One region of the Synechococcus sp. KORDI-49 genome, then DNA from elsewhere that is predicted to be linked to it. Evidence: predicted binding sites of a transcription regulator. Region 1 holds the regulator's gene; each other region holds the start of a gene.
The links. Region 1 encodes NtcA, which controls nitrogen genes in cyanobacteria. Its sites were predicted from a motif close to GTANCNNNNGNTAC; they were not measured.

Region 1 (3,271 bases):
ATGTAGCGGCGCGATGCGACTCCACAAGGCCATTGACACTACGGATGGTGTGCTGTGAAATCAGGTTCATGGTGGATCCCTCCGAGACCCGAGCCGACGGGCGTCGTCCAGATGCCCTTCGGCCGTTTGAAGTGAGCTGGGATCCGATGGGGTTCGCTCTCAGTTCATTGATCGTGCGCACCGGACGCACGGCAGTTCTGTGCAGCGTCTGCCTCGAAGAGACGGTGCCGCGCTGGCGGAAGGGGAACGGACTGGGCTGGATCAGCGCTGAATACCGGCTCCTGCCCGGCTCCACACCTCAGAGGCAGTCGCGGGAATTGCTCAAGCTCTCCGGCCGCACCCAGGAGATTCAGCGATTGATCGGCCGCAGCCTGCGCGCCGCGGTGGACCTGGAAGCTCTCGGAGAACGCAGCCTGCTAATCGATTGTGATGTGATCCAGGCGGATGCCGGCACCCGAACCGCGTCGGTCACCGGGGCCTGGATGGCTCTGCAGCTGGCCTGTGACCGTCTGATCGCCCAGGGGATCCTGGAGCGCCAGCCGATCCGGAGCCAGGTGGCAGCGGTGTCCGTCGGACTCCTGGAGGGCAAGCCGCTGCTGGATCTGGATTACAGCGAAGACAGCCGAGCTGACGTTGATCTGAATGTGGTCGCCTCAGGCGACGGGAGTCTCCTGGAGATCCAGGGCACGGCCGAAGGAGCTCCGTTCAGCCGCGGGCAGCTGAACGTCCTGCTGGATCTGGCGCAGCCCGGGCTTGACGCCCTTCTGGCCGCCCAGAGCCATGCCCTGAGCAGCCGCAGCTGATTGCGTAATAACGGCTACACAGCTGAACAGGGTCGATCCTTAACTTTTAACCAGTCGAAACGGATTGTTGGGAACCAGCAGTGGGTTCAGCCGTTACGTCGCCGTTTCGGCCCATGCGCCCCAGGACCAGCCGGTCAGCTCATCCCGCTCGCTGCTTGATGTCATCAGAGATCTGGACGGCGCCAGCACGGAACTTGTCGAACGAAACAAGACCATCTTCTTTCCAGGTGATCCCGCCGAGAGGGTTTACCTGATCCGGCGCGGTGCCGTGCGGCTTTCCAGGGTCTATGAGTCGGGCGAAGAGATCACCGTCGCTCTGCTTCGTGAGAACAGCCTGTTCGGGGTGCTGTCGCTGCTCACAGGCCACCGTTCCGATCGCTTTTATCACGCTGTCGCCTTCACCCGGGTGGAGATGGTGACGGCACCGGCCGGCTCAGTCCGTGCCGCGATTGAGGCCGACACCGCAGTCGGGCTCAGGCTGCTTCAGGGTCTCTCCAGCAGGATTCTGCAGACCGAAACAATGATCGAGACCCTCACGCACCGGGACATGTCCTCCCGCCTGGTGAGTTTTCTGCTGGTGCTCTGTCGGGACTTCGGCGTGCCGGACCAACTGGGCATCACCATCGACCTCCGCCTCTCCCATCAGGCCATCGCCGAGGCGATCGGCTCCACGCGGGTCACGATCACCCGACTGCTGGGAGACTTGCGTCAATCCGGTCTCGTTCAGATTGACCGCAAGAAGATCACGGTTCTGGATCCGATTGCTCTGGCCAAGCGGTTCAGCTGAGAGTCAGCCCCACTGGGAGGTGACGCCGTGAGCGGATGGCTGCTGATCATCGCGCTGCTGGTGCTCGGCGGCGTGCTTTCAGCTCTGGGCGACAGGTTGGGCAGCCGTGTCGGCAAGGCACGCCTCAGCCTGTTCAACATGCGACCCCGACGGACGGCGGTGCTGATCACGGTGCTCACCGGCAGCCTGATCAGTGCGCTGTCCCTCGGTCTGATGCTGCTGGTCAGCCGTCAGTTGCGGGTTGGGCTGTTTGAGCTCGACGGACTGCAACAGAAACTTCAGGACAGCCGCCGCCAGCTGCAGCAGAACAGAGGTGCCCTGGAGTCAGCCGAGGAAGAACGTCGTCAGGCCATTGCCCAGACGCAACGCATCGATGCCGAGCTGTCGACGGCCAAGCAGCGGGCAGCGACACTTCGTGAGGAGTTGGAGCCTCTGCAGCAGCAGCGCGTCCGGCTGGAGGCCGAGCAGCAGCGCCTCAGCCGCGACATTCAGCAGCGGGACAGGGACATCAAGGCCCGGGACGCAGACATCCGCCGCACCGAGGAGGAACTCAAGCGGGTTCGGGCCAGCATCCAAGCCGGTGAGGCGGAACTCAAGGAGCTGGAGCGCAACCTGATCGCCCTGCGCCGCGGTTCCGTGGTTCTCAGCAGCGGAGAGGCTCTGGCCACAGCCACCATCCGACTGGAGAGTGCAGGACAGGCGAAGACGGTGATCGACCGTTTGCTGCAGGACGCGAATCTCACGGCCTACCAGCAGGTCCGACCCGGTGAGACCCCCGACCGACAGATCCTCCTGGTTCCCCGGAACGATGTGCAGCGTCTGCGGACGATCATCAGCAAGCCGGGCACATGGGTGGTTTCGATCCGCTCTGCCACCAACGTGCTGCGCGGAGAGACCATCGTCTATGCCTTTCCTGACGTCCGACCGAACCGGCGCATCAGTCGCAGCGGCGAAGTCCTGGCGTCGGCAACCCTCCCGGACCAGGATCGATCACCGGAGATGGTCCGCCGCCGCCTGAACCTTCTGCTCGCCTCTGCGTTCGCCGAGGTGCAGCGTCGTGGCTCCCTCGTGGAAGGACTCCAGTTCGACGGGACGGTCTTTGCTCAGCTCGGCCTGGCTCTGGTGGACCGCCCCGAAGGAGAGGGGGATCTGACCCTTGAGGTGATCGCCGAGAGCGACAGCGACAGTGGCGATCCGGTGCTGGTGGCGTTTCGGGTCAGCCCATGAGCCGACTGGCCGGTGTTGATCCCGGGAGAAGCAAATGCGGCCTCGTGCTCGTTGACACCGAATCCCTTCAGGTGCTCAGCGGGGCTGTCGTGATCTGCGAGCAGGTTCTGGACCGGTTGAGCGACTGGCAGGTCGCCGGAGGACTGGACGGGATCGTGCTGGGTGACGGCACCGGCAGTGCGGCATGGCTGCCGAAGCTGCGGTCCCTCGCTCCTGTTCAGCAGGTGAATGAATACGGCACCACCCTGCGGGCCCGCCGTCGCTACTGGGAGCTGTGGCCTCCCAGGGGGTGGCAACGGCTGATTCCCCGCGGCCTTCTGATCCCACCTGAGGAGCTTGATGCGATCGCCGCCCTTGTGATGGTGGAGGACAGCCTGGGAACACCATGCCGTTGGTCGGGTGCGAAACAGCGCCTCAGAAGCGGGCCCGAACGGTGAAGGTGTAATCACCGCCG
Region 2 (3,271 bases), 850 kb from region 1:
GATCGACGCGAAATCCTCGGGGTCAAGCCACCCGGTGGAGCAGATCACGAAGCAGCCGGCCTCCAGGGCGTGGTGTCGCATCGTCACCGCGGTCTGTTCGGTGAAGATCGGACCGACGAGTGAACCGGGGAACTGGGCGCAGTGAATCTCCTCGCCCTGAGCCATCAGGGCGTAACGGGCCAGGGGGTTGTAGTGCTCCCAGCAGGCCAGCGCACCGATGCGGCCGAGGGGGGTGGGCACCACCTTCAACCCGGCACCGTCGCCCTGCCCCCAGACCATCCGTTCGTGATACGTGGGTGTGATCTTGCGTCGCTTGAGAACGATCTCGCCGCAGCTGTTGAACAGCAGCTGCGTGTTGTAGAGCGTGCCTCCATCGCGTTCGTTCACTCCGAGAAGCACCTGCATGCCGTGCTGACGGGCAGCGGCCGCGACTGCATCGGTGACAGGACCCGGCACGACGACCGCCTGGTCGTAAAGAGCCAGGTGGGGGCGACCCATGCGAACCGGTGGTTCGACGAAGGAGAAATAGGGGTAGTAGGGAAGAAATGTCTCCGGAAAGACGATCAGCTCCACACCCTCGGCCGCCGCATCGGCCATGGCCTTGAGCACGTTCTGCAGAGATCCGTCGAGGCTGAACAGCACTGGACGGATCTGAGCGGCGGCAACTTTGACAGTGGTCACCATGACAGGGATCAGCTCCGGCTCAGAGCGTCCAGGTGTCGAGGATGAAGGCGCCTTCCTTGCGGTGCATCAGCACGATGTCGAGCACATCGAGAGGATTGACCGGCGTGATCCCTGGCATCAGGGCCTTCTCACCATGGCCGTAAAGCGCCTGAAGTGCGAAGCGGCAGGCGTAGACCTTTCCGCCCTGATCCATGAATTTCTGAAGGCGTGCATTGAAGTTGAGATGGCCGTCAAAGGCGGCATCACCAAGCTTCGGAAAACCCCGCATCACCCCGAGAGTGACACCAGGACCGTAGAGCAGCACTGAGGTTTCAAAGCCTTTGTTGATCAGACGACTGGCCTGCAGAAGGTTCACCAGACCGATGGATCCTTCGAAGGCAACGGTATGGAATGTGACCAGAGCCTTTTCACCCGGCTCAGCCTTGACGTCAGGAAAAACTTTTTCCTCGTAGTCAACGAGAAAATCCCCCGGCTGATTGGCGGGGCGGTCGACTGCAGGCATGTGAAGAAACGTTGATGAACAGAAGCGTGGACCCTGGCATCAACAAAAAGTGTTCCATTTGCAACCAAATACAGCAGCAATGCGCGAGAAATCGCTTCAACTAATTGTGCCTTTCAATACACAAATGAAAATGATTTTCCTGAATCATTGCAATGCCAAGTTGTGTGCTGAAGCATGCTCAACAGCGCGCATCACTCCGATCTCCATCAGGTTGTGGTGATCGGGGCCGGACAGGCCGGTCTTTCCGTGAGCCAGGCACTTCAGCAGCACGGAATCCGTCCTCTGGTGCTTGAGAAGAACCGGATCGGACACGCCTGGGATCAACAACGCTGGGATTCCTTCTGCCTGGTGACTCCCAACTGGCAGTGCCAGCTGCCTGATTTCCCCTACGACGGCGACCAGCCTCAGGGATTCATGGCCAAGGCGGAGATCGTGGCCTTCCTGCGCCGTTTCGCCCAGCACGTCGGGGCTGATGTGCACGAGGGTGTGGCCGTGCAGCGGCTTTCGCAGACCGGCAGCGGCTACCGCCTGCTCACCAGCGAAGGCGAGGTGAGAGCGCAGCAGGTGGTGGTGGCCACCGGTGGCTATCACACACCACGCAGGCATCCACTGGCGGAACGGCTACCGACCTCCGTGCTGCAGCTCGATGCCCGCGATTACCGCAATGCCGGATCCCTGCCGGAAGGCCCTGTGCTGGTGGTCGGCAGCGGCCAGTCCGGCAGTCAGATTGCTGAAGACCTGTTTTTATCCGGTCGGACGGTGCACCTGAGCGTGGGCAGCGCCCCCCGCTCGCCACGGATGTACCGAGGACGGGACGTGGTGGACTGGCTGGATCGCATGGGTTACTACGCCATGCCGATCAGCGAGCACGACGATCCACGCAGCGTGCGTGCCAAAACCAACCACTACCTCACGGGCCGGGATGGCGGCAGGGAAATCGATCTGCGGAGGCGTGCGATCGAAGGACTGCATCTGCACGGTCGCCTCGCGATGATCAGCAGCGACCGGATCCGGTTCGCCGACGACCTCAGCCGCAATCTTGATCAGGCCGATGCGGTGTACTGCCGGATCCGCAGCAGCATCGACAGCTGGATCGAGAAGCAGGGCATCGAGGCCCCCTCGGAGGCTCCTTACTCCCCCTGCTGGCAGCCACCGGATGGGCAGGATCCGGGTCTTGATCTCACCGGTGAACCGCTGGCGGCAGTGATCTGGTGCACGGGCTACCGCAGTGATTTCAGCTGGATCGATGTACCGGTGTTCGATGGTTCCGGACAACCCGCCCACGATCGTGGCGTCACCCAGAGCAACGGCCTGTATTTCCTCGGCCTGCCTTGGCTGCACACCTGGGGGTCCGGACGGTTCTGCGGCGTGAAAGACGATGCTCTGTATCTCGCACGGCTGATCAGCCTGAGGCTGAAACGGCGGGACGCCAGCCAGGAACGGCTGGAATGCACCGCTCTGCTGGGCTCCTGAACAAGGTCCGGCCGCTGGAGAACCATGGCCGTTGAGACGATCCCTTGGCATGTTGAAGGGATGAAGCAACACTCCTGGCTCCAGCGCATCGGCACCTACCTGCTCGGCCTGGTGGATGAGTATTGGGCCATGCGCCGACCATGGCAGTACGGCAGCAAGCAGCCGCAGTGCGCTCTGCGCAACAACGGAGACCAGCTCTAGGGGCTGGATCGACCGCTCAGCTCACCACCACACCCCAGTAACGGGCCGTGCCCTTCCAGCCGCAGACGCTGGTGCATCGGAGTGAATCGGCTCAGGTGGCCATCGAGAGATCGGACCCGTCGTCGATCTTGAGATGCTTTGTCAGGCAGGTGGTGACACAGACCTGATCATTGATGTCGCATTCAGTGATGCAAACGAAGTACTCATCCAGGGCTTGCCATCGTTCAGTGATGGATTCATGGTTGTGTTCTCGTCTGAGCGAATACATGTGACCCTCGCAAGTTCAACACACTTACAAGCAGCATTTAGTTCAGGTCAAGAAAACTATTGCGCAGAGTAAATTACTTAGGAGGAAATTCTCAGGCTTAAATACTCAGTTAGCACCACATGTGCAGCGAGAGCTGAGATCGA
Region 3 (3,271 bases), 900 kb from region 1:
CCGATGCGCCAGCCCTGCCCGATGGGCAGCAGGCATGGGCGGATGCGCACGTAGCCATGGCATTGCTGCGTTGCATCCATGGCCACGAACACATCCCCTGCCCGGTGATTCAGCCACTGTTCCAGGAAGTGAGGTCTCGGGCTGATTTCATGGCGTTCGTCATAGGCCTGAACGGCATCGATCGAGATGTTCCCGAGGGGAACAACCGTGATGTCGTTGCGATGCAGCAACCGGCTGCTCGGATGGGTCGATGACTCCTCCAGGCACAGATGTTGCCGCCGCGTGGTGATGGAATCCCTTCGGAACCCTTCACGCTGGTAGAACTCCACCATCGCCGGTGCGGCTTCCAGCCCGATGCAGGTCACATCAGCGAGAGACGTCAGTGCGTGTTCCCACAATCGCTTGCCGACACCACGGCCGCGATGGTCCGGGTGAACCACGAAGAGACCGATGAAGCCGTAATCAGGGTTGTATTTCACGGCGGCGATGCAGCCCACGGGCTCGTCGTTCTGCCATGCCAGCCACACACCCTGGTTTCCCGTGTTGGCGTAGATCGCGATGTCGCCAACACCTGGAGCGAAATCTTCCTGACGCGCCAGTTGGGTGATGAAGTTCAGGTCCGTGTCCTGAAAGGCTCGGATCTCCAGGGACGACTTCACGGCAGCACTCACACCAAGCGTTGGCCGTTGTTGCTCACTTGTCGCTTCTCGGCCGTGCGATCCGGATCGTGCTTGGCCGCAGTGCACAGGCCAGAGCATGGAAGGGTTGGTGGGTTCCCTCAACAATCAGGCTTCCCATCGGTTGTGCCTGAGCCAAGTCGAGTTTCATGGCATTGCCTCGAACTGGTTCTGTCTACTCCGGCTGAGTCCTGAGGCCCAATCCCCATCTGGGGACAACCTTGCTTGCTGGATGTTTGTTGGCTTACACAGGCAAGTTGTGTTGCCTCCGCTTCTGATGTTCTGACGGATTGATGACAGACAGGCCCTCAATGACTTAGCAATTAAGAAGGAGCAACAGGATCGACATGGTCATGACACCGATGTCTGTCAAGCCGACCGAGGACACCCTGATTGATGCACTGCGGGGTTGCCAGGGGCGCCAGGAACTGAAGCAGCTCGAACAGCGACTCGCCACGGTGGAGGATGCGCCTCCCCTGTTCGACTGGATCTGCGACCTGCTGGTCAAGCGGCGTGTTTCCAGAATCCTGGCGGCGAAGCTGCTCTTGCAGCTCCATAAGACCTGAATCGCGTTCGGCTCGATCTGTTATTTGATGCCGTAAGTCTCGATGGGATTCTCTTCCCCCATGGCCTGACGCCGCCTCAGCTCGAACTCCAGCTGCCGGAGCTTTTCGGCGTTTTTGATGTTTTCTCCTTCCGTCCAGTGATGCGGGTGAGCTAACCGCGACTGCAGCTCTGCGATGTGACTGATGAGTTGTCTCGCGGGGGCCTCGTAGCCTTGGGTCAACATCACTATGGTCGGCTCACCGCAAAGGTCACTCAGCGGTTCTACTCATGCGGCCCGCACGCCGGCGCTCATCCTGGGACCGCCGTTTCAGTGCCGCATGGCGGAACGCCGTTTCAAGCCGGGTGAGTCTTGGTTGTTTGTCCTTCACGGCCGCTTCCCCGCGGGCGCGGGCGGCGTTGATGAAATCGTCAGCCTTGGTTCCACTCAATCCGCTCATGTTTCGTGTTCATCTCTCTTCACGATGCCCGCAAGCTCGTGTGAACAGTTGCAATCAACAGCCCTTCTTTCGAATTGAAGCCTGAAAACCCCTTGGCATGAAGCCGGAAGTGCACAAAAAAACCGAGCCGATGTCGGCCCGGTTTGCAAGGTTTGGGTCTGGGCAATCAGCACCAGTTGGCAGCCATCTCCTCGTAGGACACGCCACGGACGTAGGTGTTGCCGCGGTAGGTGAGAGGGGTGGCTGGGTTGCCACCGGCAGCTCTGTTGCTCAGATAGCTGCTGCGGCGATAGGTGAGTTGAACCGGTGCGGAGGCATCAGCAGAAACCTGCTGGTTGTACTCGGCACCGCGATAAAGCAGAGCGGACATGATGAGTTCCTCGAAGCAAGCTCAGGTCCCCGTTCCATGGCCTGAGTCGAACTGCGCTTCGCAGCGATTGCGAAGTGAACGTGTGTAGCTGTTGCTACGACCCTTTTATAAGACTTTGGGCGGTTGGATAGTCGTTCAGGTTGATACCGAATTCTCAAGATCGTTCCCAAGGGGAAGGCCGCCCCTCCCGGATGGGAAGGACGGCCTATCTCGCTCGTTTGTGCATAGCAATCGACCTAATCAGTGATGCTTCAAGGGTGTTGGAACCTCAAGCAAATGGACTGAAGAAACGGTCGAAGCGTCTGGCTTGATGGCGCCTGGGGCCAGGGAGTCCAGAGGTTGGGCCGGCATCCTTCAGGGCACCTTGGTCTTTGGCGGTGCAGAGGATGGTCGACTGGTCGGACGCACAGCTGTGTCGTCGCAGACGAAAGGCCCACGCATGGGTGGAAACTGTTGGAGCAGGGGCCGGAAAGTCAGGCTGCTTCTGGGATGTGCTCAGGTGGAGTGTCGGCCGTCATGGCTCCTCCGATCTCGATGAACACAGTGTTGGTGTTCCAGGCGACAAAGACAATCGGTGTTAAGGCGCATTGCCTCGAGGCAGCGGAACGCCGAAGTTGGAGACGGCGTGCCTCGAGCGACTGGGATCAGCCGCTCAGAACATCGACATCGCCTTGATTTTGCTCACCTTCTTCTGATCCAGTCCCTGGAGATCATCCATGGCGATCAGCTTCTGTTTGATCATGTCGGCCAGTACGAACAGCACGTTGCCTTCTTCAAATTCAGAGCGTCCCTCGTATTGATAACGTTCAGTACTGAGATAGTCGTGTAGTTTCCAAACAGATTCTGCTGAATCAAGCTGGCTTGATTGCTCCTGCAATGTGTTGATCAAGGCAGTGATCGAACGATGCTTGCCGAGCTCAAAGGCATGTCGGGCAACGGTTTGTTCTTCGAGTGTCCAGTCTGTTGCCGACATGAAAAAGATTGTGGTGAGGGGGAATCAGATGTGATCAGGGTCGATCAAGAGCGATGATGATCCCGAAGCAGTGGCAGCTGAAACCAGGGTGTGGATGGCGAATCATGATGTTCACGATGATAGCCAAAGTGGTAACAGGCTGCGAAAGACAAGACAGGATTGAGCGCCAGGCTGCGAGAGGTGATGCCCGGTTGTGACGTCACTCCTCTCCGGTGTGGCATCCAGGTTCCCACCAGAAACAGCTGAC

Region 2: KR49_RS00830 (MSMEG_0569 family flavin-dependent oxidoreductase) is a predicted target of NtcA. The motif match lies at 1,293-1,306, and genes of this name have one in related genera.
Region 3: KR49_RS01090 (DUF4278 domain-containing protein) is a predicted target of NtcA. The motif match lies at 2,136-2,149, and genes of this name have one in related genera.

What each region holds. Positions count from the first base shown of each region.
Region 1 is NZ_CP006270.1:1,890,464-1,893,734, reverse strand. Features, by position in the region: gene rph (ribonuclease PH) at 69-803, shown strand; gene ntcA (global nitrogen regulator NtcA) at 871-1,590, shown strand; gene KR49_RS09520 (DUF3084 domain-containing protein) at 1,618-2,817, shown strand; gene KR49_RS09515 (resolvase) at 2,814-3,254, shown strand; gene KR49_RS09510 (DUF3146 family protein) at 3,232-3,271, opposite strand, start outside.
Region 2 is NZ_CP006270.1:151,074-154,344, reverse strand. Features, by position in the region: gene KR49_RS00840 (Nit6803 family nitrilase) at 1-684, opposite strand, end outside; gene KR49_RS00835 (MSMEG_0572/Sll0783 family nitrogen starvation response protein) at 704-1,186, opposite strand; gene KR49_RS00830 (MSMEG_0569 family flavin-dependent oxidoreductase) at 1,361-2,659, shown strand; gene KR49_RS13675 (hypothetical protein) at 2,684-2,860, shown strand.
Region 3 is NZ_CP006270.1:199,915-203,185, forward strand. Features, by position in the region: gene KR49_RS01070 (GNAT family N-acetyltransferase) at 1-659, opposite strand, end outside; gene KR49_RS14450 (hypothetical protein) at 694-828, opposite strand; gene KR49_RS01075 (hypothetical protein) at 1,025-1,243, shown strand; gene KR49_RS01080 (hypothetical protein) at 1,264-1,464, opposite strand; gene KR49_RS01085 (hypothetical protein) at 1,493-1,681, opposite strand; gene KR49_RS01090 (DUF4278 domain-containing protein) at 1,848-2,051, opposite strand; gene KR49_RS01095 (hypothetical protein) at 2,704-3,024, opposite strand; gene KR49_RS01100 (fatty acid desaturase) at 3,069-3,271, opposite strand, start outside.